2 regions of the Variovorax sp. 350MFTsu5.1 genome follow, and region 2 is predicted to be linked to the other one. Evidence: riboswitches for the same ligand, from Rfam matches in the RefSeq annotation. Region 2 holds a riboswitch; the other holds the start of a gene.
What was found. A riboswitch is a leader RNA that binds a small molecule or an ion and turns the genes downstream of it on or off. The one in region 2 is predicted to bind glycine.

Region 1: another riboswitch for glycine. It lies ahead of ABL843_RS04045 (D-amino acid dehydrogenase); the one in region 2 lies ahead of gcvT (glycine cleavage system aminomethyltransferase GcvT).

The regions. Positions count from the first base shown of each region.
Region 1 covers NZ_CP157620.1:948,556-957,308, forward strand. The annotation lists gene ABL843_RS04040 (RtcB family protein) at 1-1,186, shown strand, start outside; gene ABL843_RS04045 (D-amino acid dehydrogenase) at 1,206-2,513, opposite strand; glycine riboswitch at 2,606-2,711, opposite strand; glycine riboswitch at 2,715-2,812, opposite strand; gene rfbB (dTDP-glucose 4,6-dehydratase) at 2,930-4,006, shown strand; gene rfbD (dTDP-4-dehydrorhamnose reductase) at 4,003-4,893, shown strand; gene rfbA (glucose-1-phosphate thymidylyltransferase RfbA) at 4,917-5,813, shown strand; gene rfbC (dTDP-4-dehydrorhamnose 3,5-epimerase) at 5,810-6,361, shown strand; gene rfbG (CDP-glucose 4,6-dehydratase) at 6,411-7,505, shown strand; gene ABL843_RS04075 (NAD-dependent epimerase/dehydratase family protein) at 7,505-8,335, shown strand; gene ABL843_RS04080 (glycosyltransferase family 2 protein) at 8,371-8,753, shown strand, end outside.
Region 2 covers NZ_CP157620.1:4,216,993-4,225,745, reverse strand. The annotation lists gene ABL843_RS19240 (hypothetical protein) at 1-11, shown strand, start outside; gene gcvP (aminomethyl-transferring glycine dehydrogenase) at 46-2,961, opposite strand; gene gcvH (glycine cleavage system protein GcvH) at 3,130-3,501, opposite strand; gene gcvT (glycine cleavage system aminomethyltransferase GcvT) at 3,555-4,727, opposite strand; glycine riboswitch at 4,773-4,886, opposite strand; glycine riboswitch at 4,899-4,995, opposite strand; gene ABL843_RS19220 (DUF6506 family protein) at 5,016-5,225, opposite strand; gene ABL843_RS19215 (YkvA family protein) at 5,539-5,949, opposite strand; gene ABL843_RS19210 (hypothetical protein) at 5,999-6,547, opposite strand; gene ABL843_RS19205 (hypothetical protein) at 6,661-7,119, opposite strand; gene ABL843_RS19200 (MFS transporter) at 7,201-8,388, opposite strand; gene ABL843_RS19195 (AraC family transcriptional regulator) at 8,487-8,753, shown strand, end outside.

The sequences.
Region 1 (8,753 bases), 3.3 Mb from region 2:
GACGCCCGACTTCCACCCGGGCTCCGTCGCGCCCGTCGGCAGCGTCGTCGCGACCGATCCCGACTTCGTCATTCCGGCGGCGGTGGGCACCGACATCAACTGCGGCATGCGGCTGCTGACCACCGGGCTCACGCTCGACCAGGTGGCTCCGCACAAGACGCGGCTGGTCGAGCGGCTCACGCGCAGCCTGCTCGACAACGGCCGCGACGTGCCGGTGCACACGGCGGCGTTCAGGGCGTTGTTCGACGTGGGCCCCTCGGCCTTCCTGGAGGCGGTGCGCAGCGGCGGGCTGTGGTCGTCGTGCGACCGCGACCGGATGCAGGCCGAGCTCGATGCCTGCATCGGCCTCGCAAACTTCGGCGGCAGTGCGCGGCACGCACCCGAGGCCTACACCGGCGGCCGCCACGAGGTGTTCCGCGACCCCTGCCTCGGCACACCGGGCAGCGGCAACCATTTCGTGGAGCTGCAGGTGGTCGACCATGTCCTGGACCGCCACGAGGCCTACCGTGCGGGCCTGAAGACAGGAGATGTGGTCGTGATGATCCACAGCGGCTCGCGCGACATCGGGTTCCATGTGGGTGGCCGCTGGATGGACCGTGCCCGCGACGAATGGCCCAAGGGCTTGCGCCATCCGAAGAGCGGTCTCTATGGTCTGGCGGGGCCGCTGGCCGACGAATACCTGGAGGCCATGGGCGTGGCGGCGCGCTACGCGTGGGCCAACCGGGTCGTGCTGGCCGAGCTGGTGCGGAAGGATTTCGCCGAACTGCTCGGCGCCGCGTCGTCGAAGCTGGTGGTGGACGTGCCGCACAACGTCGTGCTGCGGGAACACGGCATGAACATCCACCGCAAGGGAGCGACGCCGGCGAACGCGGGCGACTTGGCGCTCATTCCGGGCTCGATGGGCGACTACTCTTATCTGGCCTCCGGGCTCGGGCACGAGGACTGGCTCTGGTCGTGCAGCCACGGTGCCGGCCGACGGATGCGCCGGCAACAGGTGCGCGCGATGCGGCCAGCGCCCGCCGACCCCCAGGCCAGCTGGCAATGCGTGACCTTGCGCGAGGAGCGCCGGATCGAGGAGGCTCCGCAGGCCTACAAGCCGATCGGCGAGGTGATCGACGCACAGGAGCGCGCCGGGCTGATTCGATGCGCGGTGCGGCTCAGGCCCTGGATCACCTTCAAGGCGTGATCCGGGGCCTGCCGGCTCGTCAGCTCAGGGCGGGCTGCGGAACGCGCAGCTTGGGCGCAGGCATCCCCGTGAACGCGAAATCCACCTCCGGCTCCAGCCCGCTCACGATCCGCGCGATCGACTTGCCCGAGCCGCAGGCGTGCGTCCAGCCCAGGGTGCCGTGGCCGGTGTTCAGGAACAGGTTCGGCAGCTTCGTCTTGCCGATCAGCGGGACATTGCTCGGCGTGGCGGGGCGCAGGCCGGTCCAGAACTGGGCCTGGGTGGTGTCGCCGGCGCCGGGGAAGAGTTCTTCGACGCGGCGCACGATGGCCTCGCAGCGCACGCGGTTGAGGTCGCGGTCGTAGCCGTTGAGCTCGGCGGTGCCGGCGATGCGCAAGCGGTCGCCCGAAGCCGAGGTGTAGCGCGAGAAGACGAGCTTGAATTCGTCATCCGTCAGCGAGACCTGATGGGCCTTGGAGGCGTCCCTGACGGGCAGCGTCACCGAGTAGCCCTTGGCCGGGTAGATCGGCAGCCGGATGCCGAGGGGCGCGGCGTAGAGCGGGCTCAGCGAGCCCATCGCTAGCACGAAGGCGTCGCCGCGGATGCGCTGGAAGCGGCCTTCGCTGTCGGTGGCCTCGACGTGGTCGATGCTGCCGCCGGCCTCGCGCAGCGCGGTGACGGTGTGGCTCATCAGGAACTTCACGCCCGCGGCGGCGGCCAGCCCGACGAGTTCGCGCGCGAAGCGGTTGGCGTCGCCGGATTCGTCCTCGGCCGTGTAGGTGGCGCCGGCCAGCTTGGGGCGGATGTGGGCGAGGGCGGGCTCGATCTTCACGGCCTCGTCGGCCGAGATGACGCGGCGCTCGCAGCCCAGGGTGCGCATCTGCTCGGCGGGCTCGAGAGCACCGTCGAACTCCTTCTGCGTCGTGTAGAAGTGGAGGATGCCCTGGGTGCGCTGGTCGTAGCTGAGGCCGGTGTCGCGGCGCAACTGTTGCAACATCGAACGGCTGTATGTGCCCAGACGAACGATCTGTTCGATGTTGTGGCGGGTGCGCGCCGGCGTGCATTCGCGCAGGAACTGCAGGCCCCAGAGCCACTGACGCATGTCGGCGCGCATGCGGAAGAGCAGCGGGGCGTCTTCCTTGCCCAGCCATTGCAGCACCTTCAGCGGCGCGCTGGGGTTGGCCCAGGGTTCGGCATGGCTGACGGAGATCTGCCCGCCGTTGGCGAAGCTGGTTTCGGCGGCCGGGGTGGCCTGCCGGTCGATCACGGTCACTTCGTGGCCGAGTTGCTGGAGGTAGTAAGCCGAAGTCACGCCGAGCAGGCCGGCGCCGAGGACGATCACGCGCATTTCAAGTACCTTGAGGTTGCAGCGCTTGAACGGCGGGCGTGGATTGCTATTGAATGAATAGCAAAAACAACCGGACGACCGCAGTCCAAGTTGCCGCTCCCCCTGTCCTCGGTACCTGAGAGATTCACCCGCTGCGCCCGCAGAGGGTTTGCTCCTTCGGTGCGCCACATGGCGTGGCGGCTCTCCAGACGGCGTTTCAGTTGTTGCAGTACAGGCCCTTGCGAGGCCGACCTGAGCGTTTATGGGAGTTTGCGCCTTCGGTAGGGCCACCGGGTGGCCCGCTCTCCTGCAGTGGAGGCGATTGTAGGCGGAGCCTGCTCGGGCGCCAACCTCTGGATTCTCTCCCTTGGGCCAATGGGATAATCACCTGTTGATCTGCCGGACGGCGATCGTTCCACATAACTGCAGGGGACTTCATGATCCTGGTTACCGGCGGCGCCGGCTTCATTGGCGCCAACTTCGTACTCGACTGGATCGCGAACAGCGACGAGCCCGTCGTTAATCTCGACAAGCTGACCTACGCCGGCAACCTCGAGACCCTCGCGTCTCTCAAGGGCAACCCCAAGCACATCTTCGTGCAGGGCGACATCGGCGACAGCGCCCTGATCGACCGCCTGCTCGCCGAGCACAAGCCCCGCGCCGTGGTCAACTTCGCCGCCGAGTCGCATGTGGACCGCTCGATCCACGGCCCCGAGGACTTCGTGCAGACCAACGTGCTCGGCACCTTCCGCCTGCTTGAATCGGTGCGCGGCTTCTGGGGCGCACTGCCGGCCGAGCAGAAGTCGGCCTTCCGCTTCCTGCACGTCTCGACCGACGAGGTCTACGGTTCGCTCTCCAAGACCGACCCGGCCTTCACCGAAGAGAACAAGTACGAGCCCAACAGCCCCTATTCGGCCAGCAAGGCCGCCAGCGACCACCTCGTGCGCGCCTGGCACCACACCTACGGCCTGCCGGTGCTCACCACCAACTGCTCGAACAACTACGGCCCGTTCCATTTCCCCGAGAAGCTGATCCCGCTGATGATCGTCAACGCGCTGGCCGGCAAGAACCTGCCCGTGTACGGCGACGGCATGCAGGTGCGCGACTGGCTCTACGTGAAGGACCACTGCAGCGCCATCCGCCGCGTTCTCGAAGCCGGCAAGCTCGGCGAGACCTACAACGTCGGCGGCTGGAACGAGAAGCCCAACATCGAGATCGTCAACACAGTCTGCGCCCTGCTCGACGAACTGCGCCCCCGCGCCGACGGCAAGCCGTACAAGGAACAGATCACCTACGTCACCGACCGTCCCGGCCACGACCGCCGCTACGCCATCGACGCGCGCAAGCTCGAGCGCGAACTCGGCTGGAAGCCCGCCGAAACCTTCGACACCGGCATCCGCAAGACCGTCGAGTGGTATCTCGCGAACAGCGAATGGGTGCGCAACGTGCAAAGCGGCGCGTACCGCGAATGGGTCGAGAAGCAGTACGACAACAACGCGAAGGCCGTGGCATGAAGCTGCTGCTGCTGGGCAAGGGCGGCCAGGTCGGCTGGGAACTGCAGCGCAGCCTGGCGCCGCTCGGTGAACTGGTCGCGCTCGACTTCGACAGCACCGATTTCCATGCGGATTTCTGCCGGCCCGAGGAACTCGCCGACACGGTGCTCAAGGTGCGCCCCGACGTGATCGTCAATGCAGCGGCACACACCGCCGTCGACAAGGCCGAGAGCGAACCCGAGTTAGCGCGCAAGCTCAACGCCACGTCGCCCGGCGTGGTGGCCGAGGCGGCCCAGAAGATCGGCGCGCTGATGGTCCACTACTCGACCGACTACGTCTTCGATGGCAGCGGCACCATGCCGTGGAAGGAAGGCGATGCGACCGGCCCCCTCAGCGTGTACGGCAGCACCAAGCTCGAAGGCGAACAACTGGTGGCCCGGCACTGCGCCAGGCACCTGATCTTCCGCACCAGCTGGGTGTACGCCGCGCGCGGCGGCAACTTCGCCAAGACCATGCTGCGCTTGGCGAAGGAGCGCGACAAGCTGACTGTCATCGACGACCAGTTCGGTGCGCCCACCGGCGCGGAGCTATTGGCCGACGTCACGGCGCACGCTATCCGCGCGACGCTGCAGGAGCCCTCCAAGGTCGGCCTCTATCACGCGATCGCCGGCGGCGAAACGACGTGGTACGGCTACGCGCGCTTCGTGCTCGAAATGGCGCAGCAGGCCGGCGTCGAACTCAAGGCCGGGCCCGACGCCGTCGAGCCCGTGCCGACCAGCGCATTCCCGACGCCCGCGAAGCGCCCGCACAACTCGCGCCTCGATACCAGCAAGCTGCAGACCACGTTCGGCCTGCGCCTGCCCCCATGGCAGGAAGGCGTCGCGCGCATGCTGCGCGAGATCCTTTGAAGAATCCCACGAGAAGAAAGAGCATGACCAAGACGACGCAACGCAAGGGCATCATCCTGGCCGGTGGTTCGGGCACGCGCCTGCATCCGGCCACGCTGGCGATGAGCAAGCAACTCCTGCCCGTGTACGACAAGCCGATGATCTACTACCCGCTCACCACCTTGATGCTCGGCGGCATGCGCGACATCCTGATCATCAGCACGCCGCAGGACACACCGCGCTTCCAGCAACTGCTAGGGGATGGCAGCCAGTGGGGTATCAACCTGCAGTACGCAGTGCAGCCGAGCCCGGACGGGCTCGCGCAAGCCTTCATCATCGGCGACGAGTTCGTCGGGAACTCGCCGAGTGCGCTGGTGCTGGGCGACAACATCTATTACGGGCACGACTTCGTGCACCTGCTGGCCGATGCGGATGCGAAGACTTCCGGTGCCACCGTGTTCGCCTATCACGTCCAGGATCCGGAGCGCTACGGCGTCGTTGCGTTCGACGGCAATGGCAAGGCGAGCAGCATCGAAGAGAAGCCGCTGAAGCCCAAGAGCAGCTATGCGGTCACCGGTCTGTACTTCTATGACAACCAGGTGGTGGACATCGCGAAGGCGGTGAAGCCGAGCGCGCGCGGCGAGCTCGAGATCACCGCCGTCAACCAGGCGTACCTGGACCGCGATCAGCTCAATGTGCAGATCATGCAGCGCGGTTACGCTTGGCTCGATACCGGGACGCACGACAGCCTGCTGGAAGCGGGGCAGTTCATTGCGACGCTGGAGCATCGGCAGGGGTTGAAGATTGCGTGTCCGGAAGAGATCGCGTGGCGCAATGGGTTCATCACGGGCGAACAGCTCGAGAAGCTTGCGGCACCGTTGGCCAAGAGTGGGTACGGAAAGTACCTGAAGCATCTACTCGGTGAGGAGGTCCGTTCGTGAAGGCGATACCGACCGCGATTCCTGATGTGCTGGTCATCGAGCCGAAGGTTTTCGGCGATGCACGAGGTTTCTTCTACGAGAGTTTCAACGGCAAGGCCTTCGACGAGGCTGTGGGTCGGCATGTCGAGTTCGTCCAGGACAATCACTCGCGTTCGGCCAAGGGTGTCTTGCGCGGATTGCACTATCAGCTGGCGCAAACACAGGGCAAGCTGGTGCGCGTAGCGCGTGGCGCCGTGTTCGACGTGGCCGTGGACATTCGCCGCTCCTCATCGACTTTCGGCCAGTGGGTGGGCGTCGAACTCACGGAAGACAACCACAAGCAATTGTGGGTGCCCGAAGGTTTTGCGCACGGTTTCCTGGTACTTAGCGAATCAGCGGATTTCCTCTACAAGACTACTGACTACTACGCGCCCGCGCACGAACGGGCCATCCGATGGGACGACAAGACCATAGGTATCCGGTGGCCCGATATCGGGATTGCACCGATCCTCTCCGCGAAGGATCTGGCGGGGCATTCGATAGACCAGGCGGAGCTTTTCGAGAACTGATGTCCTTGCCGCGCGTTGCATGCTGATTGAATGAGCTTGTTGATGGGGAATGAACAAAAAAATGACTGATATGGCGGAATTTGAGAAAGATTTACGTGGCCGCCGGGTTTTTGTGACGGGCCACACCGGTTTCACGGGTGGATGGGCCTGCCTGTGGCTGCAGTCGATCGGGGCTATCGTCGAAGGCTATTCGCTGCCGCCGGAGACAACGCCCTCGCTGTTTGCCGCAGCCGGGCTTGAGAAAGATGTGCCGGGTACGCTGGGCGACATCGTCGACTACGAACGGCTCCTCGCCGCGATGCAGGCTTTCAAACCCGAGCTGGTCCTTCACCTCGCCGCGCAACCGCTGGTGCGTCGTTCGTATCGCGAGCCGCTGAGGACGTTCCTGGTCAACGCTCAGGGCACAGCGCATGTGCTTGAAGCGGCCCGTGTCACGGGCGGTGTGCGTGGCGTGGTCTGCGTGACCACGGACAAGGTTTATCGCAACAACGAGTGGCCGTGGCCCTATCGGGAGAACGACCCGCTGGGAGGCAAGGACCCCTATAGCGCTTCGAAGGCTTCCGCCGAGATGGTGATCCAGAGCTATGCCGCGTCCTACCCCTTCGCCGAGGGCAAGGGGCCTGCGATCGCCACGGCGCGTGGCGGCAACATAGTCGGCGGTGGCGACTGGTCCGAGGATCGGCTCATTCCCGATTTCGTTCGCAGCGTCGTGAGCGCGACGCCGCTCACGCTGCGCTACCCGCAGGCCACGAGGCCATGGCAGCACGTATTGGCGCTTGTCCATGGCTATCTGCTGTTGATGTCCAAGCTGATCGGCCCGAATCCACAGGACGTCGCGCGGGCCTGGAACCTCGGGCCGCACGATCCGAAGCAGTATTCGGTACGCGAAGTCCTGGAGTTGATGAGCGATGAGTGGCAGCGTCCGCCGCTCGAGTTCATGGACAACCCGCTTCCCGAAGCCGGTGCGTTGGCGCTCGATAGTTCGCTTGCCCATAACCTCCTTGGCTGGGTGCCGGCATGGGACACGCATCGCGTGGTGCGGGAGACGGCCGCCTGGTACCGCAAGTACTACGAAGCACCACACGCCGCGAAAGACATCACTCTCGCTCAGATCGATGCCTGGCGCGGGGACATTCGCGAATGATGTATCTCGTCGGTGGGCGAGGACGCCTGGGGCAGGCGGTCTGCGCGTCCCGGCCGTCTGGTGAGTCCACGTTGCTGGATCGCACTGTCTATGAAGGCTGGTGGCGGCCTGGGGCCGCCGATCTGGTGGAGCGGTTCTTCAGTGCGGTTCCGTCGAAGTCGGTGGTGCTGGTCTCCGCGGGACTGCTGGACCCGGCGCTGTCCGCAACCGAGCATCGCCAGGTTAACGTCGATCTGCCCAAGCGGATCATCGAGGGCGCATGCAGGGCGGGCATGCGTGTCGTGACATGCGGCACCGTGATGGAGCGATTGACTCGGCATCCGAACCCGTACATCGCAAGCAAGGCAGAACTGGGATTGTTTGCGCAAGAGCGCGCGACAGCCGGTGACGACGTGCTGCATCTGCAAATCCATACGCTCTATGGCGGCGGGGCGCCTGCACCATTCATGTTTCTGGGGCAACTCTTTGATGCATTGCGTCACGATCACCCTTTCGAGATGTCGCCGGGCCGGCAATTGCGCGAGTACCATCATGTCGAAGACGAGGCGGCTGCCTTGAATGCCTTGCTCGATGCGGGTGTGACGGGCGTGGTGCCGTTGAGCCATGGCGCGCCGGTTACGCTGGCCGAGCTGGCCACTCATGTATTCGATGCCGTGGGCCGGCCGGATCTGTTACGCATCGGAGCACGCCCCGAGCCACCCGATGACAACTACGCCACGATCCTGCCGAGGCCGCGATTGCTCGAACAGGTCGATTTCCGGCCGGCATTGCAGGGCGTGGCAGCCTATGTTCAGGCCCAACTATCAGAATTGCAGAAGAAGCAAGCATGAACGGAGGTAATCATTTGTCCGCAACGAGACCTCTCGTGTCCATTGCCATTCCGGTCCTCAACGAGGCGGGCAACCTCGAGGCTTTGTACGCCCGATTGGTCGTTCTCGGGGAGCGCATGGCCGACCGATGCGACCTCGAGTTCGTCTTCACCGACAACCACTCGGAAGACGACACCTGGCCAATGCTTGCGAAACTGGCTGAAAAGGACAGTCGCGTACGGGCATTGAGGTTTTCGCGCAATTTCGGATTCCAGAGTTCGATCCTCGCCAACTACCTGCACGCGCGTGGCGATGCTGTCATGCAGATCGACGCCGACCTGCAGGATCCCCCTGAGATGCTGGAGGAGTTCTTCGCACTCTGGCAGCAGGGGTTCCATGTGATCTATGGCATCCGGCGCAAGCGGCGCGAGGGCATGCT
Region 2 (8,753 bases):
CTTCGTCATAGAAGGACGCGGCTTCCTTTCCTTCGGTCACTTCGCTCAGGCCTCTTCGGCTTCCTCGCTGTACTCGCTCACCGGCACGCAGCTGCAGAACAGGTTGCGGTCGCCGTAGACGTTGTCGACGCGGCCGACCGGCGGCCAGTACTTGGCGTTCTTGAGCTCGGCCAGCGGGAAGGCGCCGAGTTCGCGCGAGTAGGGGTGGCTCCACTCGGTGCCCAGCAGGCTCGCGGCCGTGTGCGGCGCGTGCTTGAGCGGGTTGTCCTCCTTCGGCCAGACGCCTTCCTCGATGCGGCGGATCTCGCCGCGGATGGCGATCATCGCGTCGATGAAACGGTCGAGCTCGGCCAGCGGCTCGCTTTCGGTGGGCTCCACCATCAGCGTGCCGGGCACGGGGAAGCTCAGCGTGGGCGCGTGGAAGCCGTAGTCGATCAGGCGCTTGGCTACGTCCTCTGCGGTGACGCCGCTGGTGTCCTTGAGCGGGCGCAGGTCCAGGATGCACTCGTGCGCGACGTGGCCGTTGGGGCTGGAATATAGCGTCGGGTAGTGGTCCTTCAGGCGCGCGCTGATGTAGTTGGCGCTCAGGATGGCCGTCTCGGTCGCGGCCTGCAGGCCCTTGGCGCCCATCATGCGGCAGTACATCCAGCTGATCGGCAGCACGGCCGCATTGCCCAGCGGCGCGGCCGACACCGCGCCCACGCCGTTCGACGCCACGCCGGCCGTGGCATGGCCCGGCAGGTAGGGCACGAGGTCTTCCACCACGCAGACCGGGCCCACGCCGGGGCCGCCGCCGCCGTGCGGAATGCAGAAGGTCTTGTGCAGGTTCAGGTGGCTCACGTCGCCGCCGAACTCGCCCGGCGCGGCCACGCCGACCAGCGCGTTCATGTTGGCACCGTCCACGTACACGCGGCCGCCATGTTCATGCACCAGTTCGCACAGCTCCTTCACGCGGGTCTCGAACACGCCGTGGGTGCTGGGGTAGGTGATCATCACCGCGGCCAGGTTGGCGCTGTGCTTCTCGCAGGCGCGCTTGAGGTCGTCGATGTCGACGTTGCCCTGCGCGTCGCAGGCCGTCACCACCACCTGCAGGCCCACCATCTGCGCGCTGGCCGGATTGGTGCCGTGCGCGGAAGACGGAATCAGGCAGATGTTGCGACGGCCCTGGCCCTTGGCCTCATGGAAGGACTTGATGGCCAGCAGGCCCGCGTACTCGCCCTGCGAGCCCGCATTGGGCTGCAGGCTGATGCCCGCGTAGCCGGTCGCCTCGCACAGCCAGGCACGCAGCTGGGCGTCGAGCTGGGCGTAGCCCTGCAGCTGGTCGGCCGGCGCGAAGGGGTGGATGTTGGCGAACTCGGGCCAGGTGATGGGGATCATCTCGCTGGTCGCGTTGAGCTTCATGGTGCAGCTGCCCAGCGGGATCATGCTGCGGTCGAGCGCCAGATCCTTGTCCGACAGGCTGCGGATGTAGCGCAGCATCGCCGTCTCGCTCTTGTGCGTGTTGAACACCGGGTGCGTGAGGAACGCGCTGGTGCGGCGCAGGTCTTCGGGGATCAGCGGCACGGTGCTGCCCGAAAGATCGTCGAAGCGCGGCGCCTTCGTGCCGGCGGGCGCGAACAGGGTCCACAGCGTCTCGACGTCGGCGCGCGTGCTGGTCTCGTCCAGCGAGATGCCCAGGTGCTGCTGCAGGCGCTGGCGCAGGTTGACGCCGGCCGCCTGCGCGCGCTCGATGATCGCCTGCGTGTCTTCGCCGGTGCGGATGGTCAGAGAGTCGAACGCGGTGGCGTTCACGGGTTCGCGGCCCATCTGCGAGAGGCCCTTGGCCAGCACGGCGGTGAGCGCGGCCACGCGCTGCGCGATGCGGGTGAGGCCGTCGGGGCCGTGGTACACGGCGTACATGCTGGCCACCACGGCCGGCAGCACCTGCGCGGTACAGATGTTGGAAGTGGCCTTCTCGCGGCGGATGTGCTGCTCGCGCGTCTGCAGCGCGAGGCGGTAGGCCGGCTGGCCGTGCGTGTCGACGCTCACGCCCACCAGGCGGCCCGGCAGCGAGCGCTTGAACTCGTCGCGGCAGGCCAGGTAGGCGGCGTGCGGGCCACCGTTGCAAAGCGGCATGCCGAAGCGCTGCGTGGTGCCGCACACGATGTCGGCGCCCCATTCGCCCGGAGGCGCGAGCAGCGTCAGCGCCAGCAGGTCGGCCGCGACGATGAAGGCGGCGTCGCACTGGTGCGCATGGCCCGCAAGCGGGCGCAGGTCGTGCACATGGCCGGTGGTGGCGGGGTACTGCGCGAGCACGCCGAAGAAGGCGCCGCTCACCATCAGGTGCGGCAGCGTTTCCGACACGGTGCTCACCTTGACCTCGATGCCCAGCGGCGCGGCGCGGGTCTTGATGACTTCGATGGTCTGCGGATGGCAGTCGCCCGAGACGAGGAACACGTTGCTCTTGCTTTTCACGCTGCGCTTGGCCAGCGTCATGGCCTCGGCGGCGGCCGTGGCTTCGTCGAGCATCGAGGCGTTGGCGATGGCCATGCCCGTGAGGTCGCACACCATCGTCTGGAAGTTGAGCAGGGCTTCCATGCGGCCCTGCGAGATCTCGGCCTGGTAGGGCGTGTAGGCGGTGTACCAGGCGGGGTTCTCGAGGATGTTGCGCAGGATCACGCCCGGCGTGTGGTTGCCGTAGTAGCCTTGGCCGATGAAGTTGCGGAACACCTTGTTCTTCGATGCCATCGCCTTCAGCTCGGCCAGCGCATCGGCTTCGGTGACCGGCGCGGGCAGGCGCATCGGCTTCGAGCGGCGGATGGCGGCGGGCACGATGCCGTCGATCAGCTCCGCGCGCGTTTCCGACCCGATCGCCGGCAGCATGCGCGCCTCGTCCGCCGCGTCGATGCCGATGTGGCGGGCAATGAATTCTTCGGCGTTCTCGAGTTCTTGCAGGGTGGGGAGGGCAGCGGGCTTCGACATGGCAGTGCTGTTGATAAGAGCTTGGGGCGGGGAAGCGGGGTCAGAACGCAGAAGTCGCGAAGGTTTCGCAGAGGTCGCAGAAGGAAAACCAAAAGATGATTCGGTTTCTTCTGCGACTTCTGCGTAGTTTTTGTATTCCTTCTGCGTTCGGCTGTCCGATTTCGAGGATCAGGATTCGGCAGCGAACTTGTCGTACGAGGCCGCGTCCAGCAGCGCGTCGAGCTGCGAGGGGTCGCTCAGCTTGACCTTGAAGAACCAGCCGGCGGCCAGCGGGTCGCTGTTGGCGAGAGAGGGGTCGGCGCGCAGCGCTTCGTTCACTTCGGTGATCTCGCCCGAGACGGGCATGAACACGTCGGCGGCGGCCTTCACCGATTCGACGACACCGGCGACTTCGCCCTGGGCGAAGGTCTTGCCGACTTCGGGCAGGTCGACGAACACCACGTCGCCCAGCGCGTCCTGCGCGTGCACGGTGATGCCGACGGTGGCCGCGTCGCCTTCGGCCGACACCCATTCGTGGTCCTTGGTGTACTTGATGCTCATGGTGGAAAAACTCCTCGTGGAAAAAATGGATCGGGGGTGCAGAGCCTAGCCGGTCAGCCGCGGTAGTAGCGGGTGGGCACGAAGGGCATGGTCGACACTTCCATCGGCACCGGCTTGCCGCGCACGATGGCCTGCACGCGCGTGCCGGGCTCGGCGAAGGCGGTGGCCACGTAGCCCATGGCGATGCAGCGGTCGGCCGTGGGGCCGAGCAGGCCGCTGGTGACGAGGCCGATGTCCTGGCCTTCGAAAGACTGCAGCACCGTGCCGTCGCGCACCGGAATGCGCTCCAGCGCCACCAGGCCCACCCGCTTGCGCTTCAGCGTGTCGTGGTCGGTGTGGCCGGCCGCGCCTGCAGTGGCTGCGGAGAGCTGCGCCAGCACCTTCGCTGCGCCCGGAAAGCCGCCCTCGCGCGCACCGCCCGCGCGGCGCACCTTCTGCATCGCCCAGTTGAGCGAGGCTTCGACGGGTGTGGTGGTGGTGTCGATGTCGTTGCCGTAGAGGCAAAGGCCCGCTTCGAGCCGCAGCGAATTGCGCGCGCCCAGGCCGATGGGCTTGACCTCGGGCTGGGCCAGCAGCAGGCGGGCGAGGCGCTCGGCGTCGGATGCGGCCACCGAGATCTCGAAGCCGTCTTCGCCGGTGTAGCCGCTGCGGGTGACGAAGGCCGCAATGCCGTCGATCTGCACCGCGCCGCCCGTCATGAACACGAAGCGCTCGATGCCGGGCGACAGCCGCGCCAGCGTGGCCGCGGCCTGCGGGCCCTGCAGCGCGAGCAGCGCGTGGTCGGGCAGGGGGCGCACCTCGCAGCGCGAGCCGATCTTCTGCTGGATGTGCGCGATGTCGGCCACCTTGCAGGCGCCGTTGACGATCACGAAGATCGAGCCGTTGCCCTCGTTGAAGAACATCAGGTCGTCGAGGATGCCGCCCTCGTCGTTCAGCAGCAGGCCGTAGCGCTGCTTGCCGGCGGGCAGGTCGATCACGTCGACGGGCATCAGGGTCTCGAAGGCGGCCGCGGCGTCGGGGCCGACCAGGCGCAATTGACCCATGTGGGAGATGTCGAACAGGCCGGCCGCGTCGCGGGTGTGCTTGTGCTCGGCCATCAGGCCGGCCGGGTACTGGACCGGCATCGAATAGCCGGCGAAGGGCACCATGCGGGCGCCCAGCTCCAGGTGGAGGTCATACAGCGGCGTCTTGAGAAGTTCGGTAGCGGGGGCGGAAGAAGCGGCCACGGGGCACTCCAAAGGGGCAGTCGAAATCCATGACGCAAGCCATGGGCCACCCCTGCTGTCCGCTTTACCTGAGAGATTCGCCCCACGATCGGGGTTTGCTCCTTCGGTGGGCCGCTGCTCCTGTTTTGGATGCGGCGGCCTCTCTCCAGCAAGGAAACGCCGGTTTTCACCGGCGCCTCGTCAGTCCTTTTGCCTGAGCGTTCGGGGGAAACAGCCCCCTGCGCCTTCGGCGGCCCCGGCATGCGGGGCTCTCTCCTGACTTTCGAGAGTGTAGTTGATCGGGTATCGCTAGGAGAACAGACGGTGCATCGAGTCGATCGACTCCGGCCCGTACGCGACCACGCCAACGGGCACGGCGTAGTCGATGGCCTCGATGATCTTGCCCGCCCACACGGGGCTGAATCCGCCGCAGAGTTCGATGAGCTGTACACCTTCCCGAACCATCTCCTGCGCAACCTCGATACCTTCGGAGGCGGTTGCGACTCCTACGACCTTCATTCGGAACTTGTCTGTTCCCTGATGCTGGACAAATCGGTCTCCCGTCACGATGAATCCGAAACTTGTGAGAGCCATGGGCTTGTTCTCCCTTTATGCATTGATGAGCGTTGAGGCAAGCGGTGCCTCTGGCGGCTGCTTGCTCGGTTCAGCGTACACCTTGCAGCGCTTCGCATCCGCAAGATTCATGACCACCGGTTCCAGATGTCCGATGTACGGTCGGACACGGTGAAGCAATGCCGAAGCCGCTGGCGTCGGCCGGCTTTTCATTCGCAGCGATTCGGCGCGCTCCGCAACGACCATCTTCTCGATGCGCTCAGCGCACCCACAGGTACCACGCCCCTGCGGCGACCGCGATCCACACGGCCACGACCAGCGCGGCGCCCCAGCGGCTGGTCGGCCTCGAGCCCGAGCTTTGCATCCAGGCATCGGCCCGCTCGCGGCATTCGGCGAGCACGGACGCGGGAATCAGCCGGATCGTGAGCCAGATCAGCCCCGGCAGCAGCAGCACGTCGTCGACGTAGCCCAGCACCGGAATGAAGTCGGGGATCAGGTCGATCGGGCTGAGCGCATAGGCCACCACGAAAACACCCAGCGCCTTCGCATACCAGGGCGTGGAGGCGTGCCGGCAGGCGAACCAGAGGGTGACGCCGTCGCGCTTGAGGCGCCTGGCCCAGCTGCGAAGGCGCTCGGACAACGAGGTGGAGGCGGGAAGCGGGGAATTCACCCGGCGATGGTGTCACAGGCCGTGGCGGCCATCGCCCCGATCGAAGTCCTCAGTGAATCACTTCGGCCGGCGGCAGCAGCCGGTCGATGCGCTCGCGCAGCGACTCGGCGCGCTCCGCGCCCGCGGTCTTCTCGATCTCGGTGAGCATCAGCGCGGCGATGGTCAGCATGGCGTTGCGGTCGCGCGCCTCGCGCAGGGCGTCGCGCATCTGCAGCGCGAACTTCGGGTCGCGGCGCACGAACATGCGCTCGCAGATGTCGAACAGGAACATGCGCGTGGTCGCCAGCGAACGCTTGCCGTCGAAGGTGTCGGCCGAGGTGGCGACCTGGATCGGCTCGACGGCGGGGATGGGCGAGGGCGCGGGCTGTGCGGGGGGCTCGGCTTCCGCCGCCGCGGCCTTCGTGCCCTGCAGGTAGCCCTTGTCGATCAGCGCCTGGATCGTCCGCTCGGCTTCATCGCGGTTGGGGAAGAGGGGACTGAAGTCGGTCAGGGAGCGCCGGCCGTCGGCCATCAGCAGCAGGGCGCGTTCGCGCTGGGTGAGCGTGCGCTGTCCGCCCTGGAGTTCGTTGCGCGCCTTGTCGGTCTTGGTGGGAAACATGGCAGCCACAGCTTTGGGGAAACGAAGGCTGCAGCATGGTTGCAAGTGGTGACACCTTCGTGAACCGTTTGGCTTACAGGGCCATTGCGTCCCGCCTCGTCCGGGCGCCTGCCTCAGCCGCCCGCGCTCTCCTTGCGGATGAGCCAGCGGCCCTCCACGCGCTGCAGCTCCAGCGTCTTGCGGCTCTTCTCGCGCAGCTTGTCGGCGCTGTAGGTCTGCTGGAAGCTGGCGGTGGCCGCCTGCCCCTTGAGGCTGATGACGAGGCTGTCGATCTCCACGCTGATGGCGGCCTTCTCTTCGATGCGCGTGCGGCGATCGGTCTCCCATGCCTTGCGATCCTGGCCGCGCGGGGGTGTGAAGTCGCTCGCATAGGCGGCGAGGTAGCGGGCCACGTCGCGTGCGGACCATGCGGCGGCCCAGGCGCGCACTGCGGCTTCGACTTCGCGGATGCCTGCTGCGGGATCGGCCGGTGCGGCGGCGGCTGCCGGCGCGACCGTCGTTGCCGGCCCGGCGGCGAAGGCCGCCGGAGCCAGCAGCACGCTCCCCAGTAGGCAGCTCAGGAATCGATTCATGGCGCGGTGTCCCTCCTTGTCGTTTCGCCGGCCCTTCGGCCCTGCGCCCGATTCTGGCAGCGAACATGCGCCGGGTCGCTGTCAGGCGGCGGCCCCCTCGGCGTCGGCCGGCATCGCCTGTATGGCGCGGTTGCGCAGCCGCAGCGCGAAGACCGTCGCCACGCACAGCACGCAGAGCACTGCCGTCAGCGTCACGCCGAGGCCGCGCGCGTCCGAGAGCATGCCGAAGAGCGGCGACACCAGCCCGCCCACCGAAAGCGCCAGCCCCAGCGCGATGCCGCTGGCCGTGGCCGGGTTGCGCGGCAGATAGTCCTGCGCGAGCGTCACCTGCGCGGCGAAGGGCAGGAACATGCACAGGCCGAAGAGCGCGGTGCAGGCAAGCGCCCATCCTGCGCTCGGGGCGAGCACGATGCCCGCGAGCGAGGGCAGTGCAAGCAGATAACCGGCGCGAATCGTGCCCATGCGCCCGATGCGGTCGCCCAGCCAGCCGCCGATCAGCGTGCCCACGGCGCCCGCCGCCGTGAACATGGTGAGCGCCGCCGCGCCCTGGAAGGCCGAACCTTGCAGGTCGCGCGTGATGCGCAGCGACAGCATCGACATCACCGTGACGTACGGAATCGACCAGCCCACGATGGTCGCCACCAGCAGCCCGAAGGCACGCCAGTCGTTGTGGGGCTTCATCAGGTGGTCGCCGGCCTTGCGGGCCGCTGCTGCGTTGCCCGAGGCCGCGCCGCGCCGCGCGTTCACGGCGAACCACACCACGCCCATCGCCAGCGCCGGCACGCCCAACAGGTAGCTGTGCGACAGGCTGCCGCCGCCCACGACGGTGGCCGCCAGCACCGGCGCGAAAGAGGCGCCGATGGTGCCGCCCACCGAGAACACGCTCATCGCCTTCTGCGAGCCGCCGCCGGCCGCGCGCGCCGCCACCGTGGCCGGTGGGTGGTAGGCCGCGATGCCCAGCCCGCACAGCGCCATCGCGATCCAGGTCAGCAGGTAGCTCTGGCCCAGCCCCGCCAGCACCACGCCCAGCGCGGCGACAAGGAAGCCCGTGGGCACCAGCCAGCTGCGCGGGTGCCGGTCGGCGTACAGGCCGAAGAGGGGCTGCACCACGCTCGACAGGCCCGTGGCCGCCAGCATCAGGCCGCTGACTGCCGTGTAGCTGTAGCCGCGCTCCAGCACCATGAAGGGCAGCAGGGCGGGCACGAGGCCCTGGTAGAGGTCGTTGACGGCATGGGTGCCGGTGAGCAGCCCGAGTCGGCGCTTGTTCATGACGGATGCTTCTTTCGTTTGCGGGAGGAGTGGAAAAAAGCATCGTAGGAAGCCGTGAGAAGATGTTCCTGCTACGAATTGGCAAGCATCGTCGAGAAATGGACAAAGAAATTGATCTCCGGCCGGAGCACGGCGAGTCGACCCCGCGCGCCGTCGCGGTGCTGGCGACCGACCCGGCGGGCGATGCCTTCATTCCGCCGCACACGCACCGGCGCGGCCAGCTCATCCACGCGATCTCGGGCGTGATGCTGGTGAGCGCCGCCGCCGGCAGCTGGGTGGTGCCGACCGGTCGCGGCGTGTGGGTGCCCGGCGGCATGGAGCACCAGATCCGCATGGCGGGCGAGGTGCGCATGCGCACCGTGTTC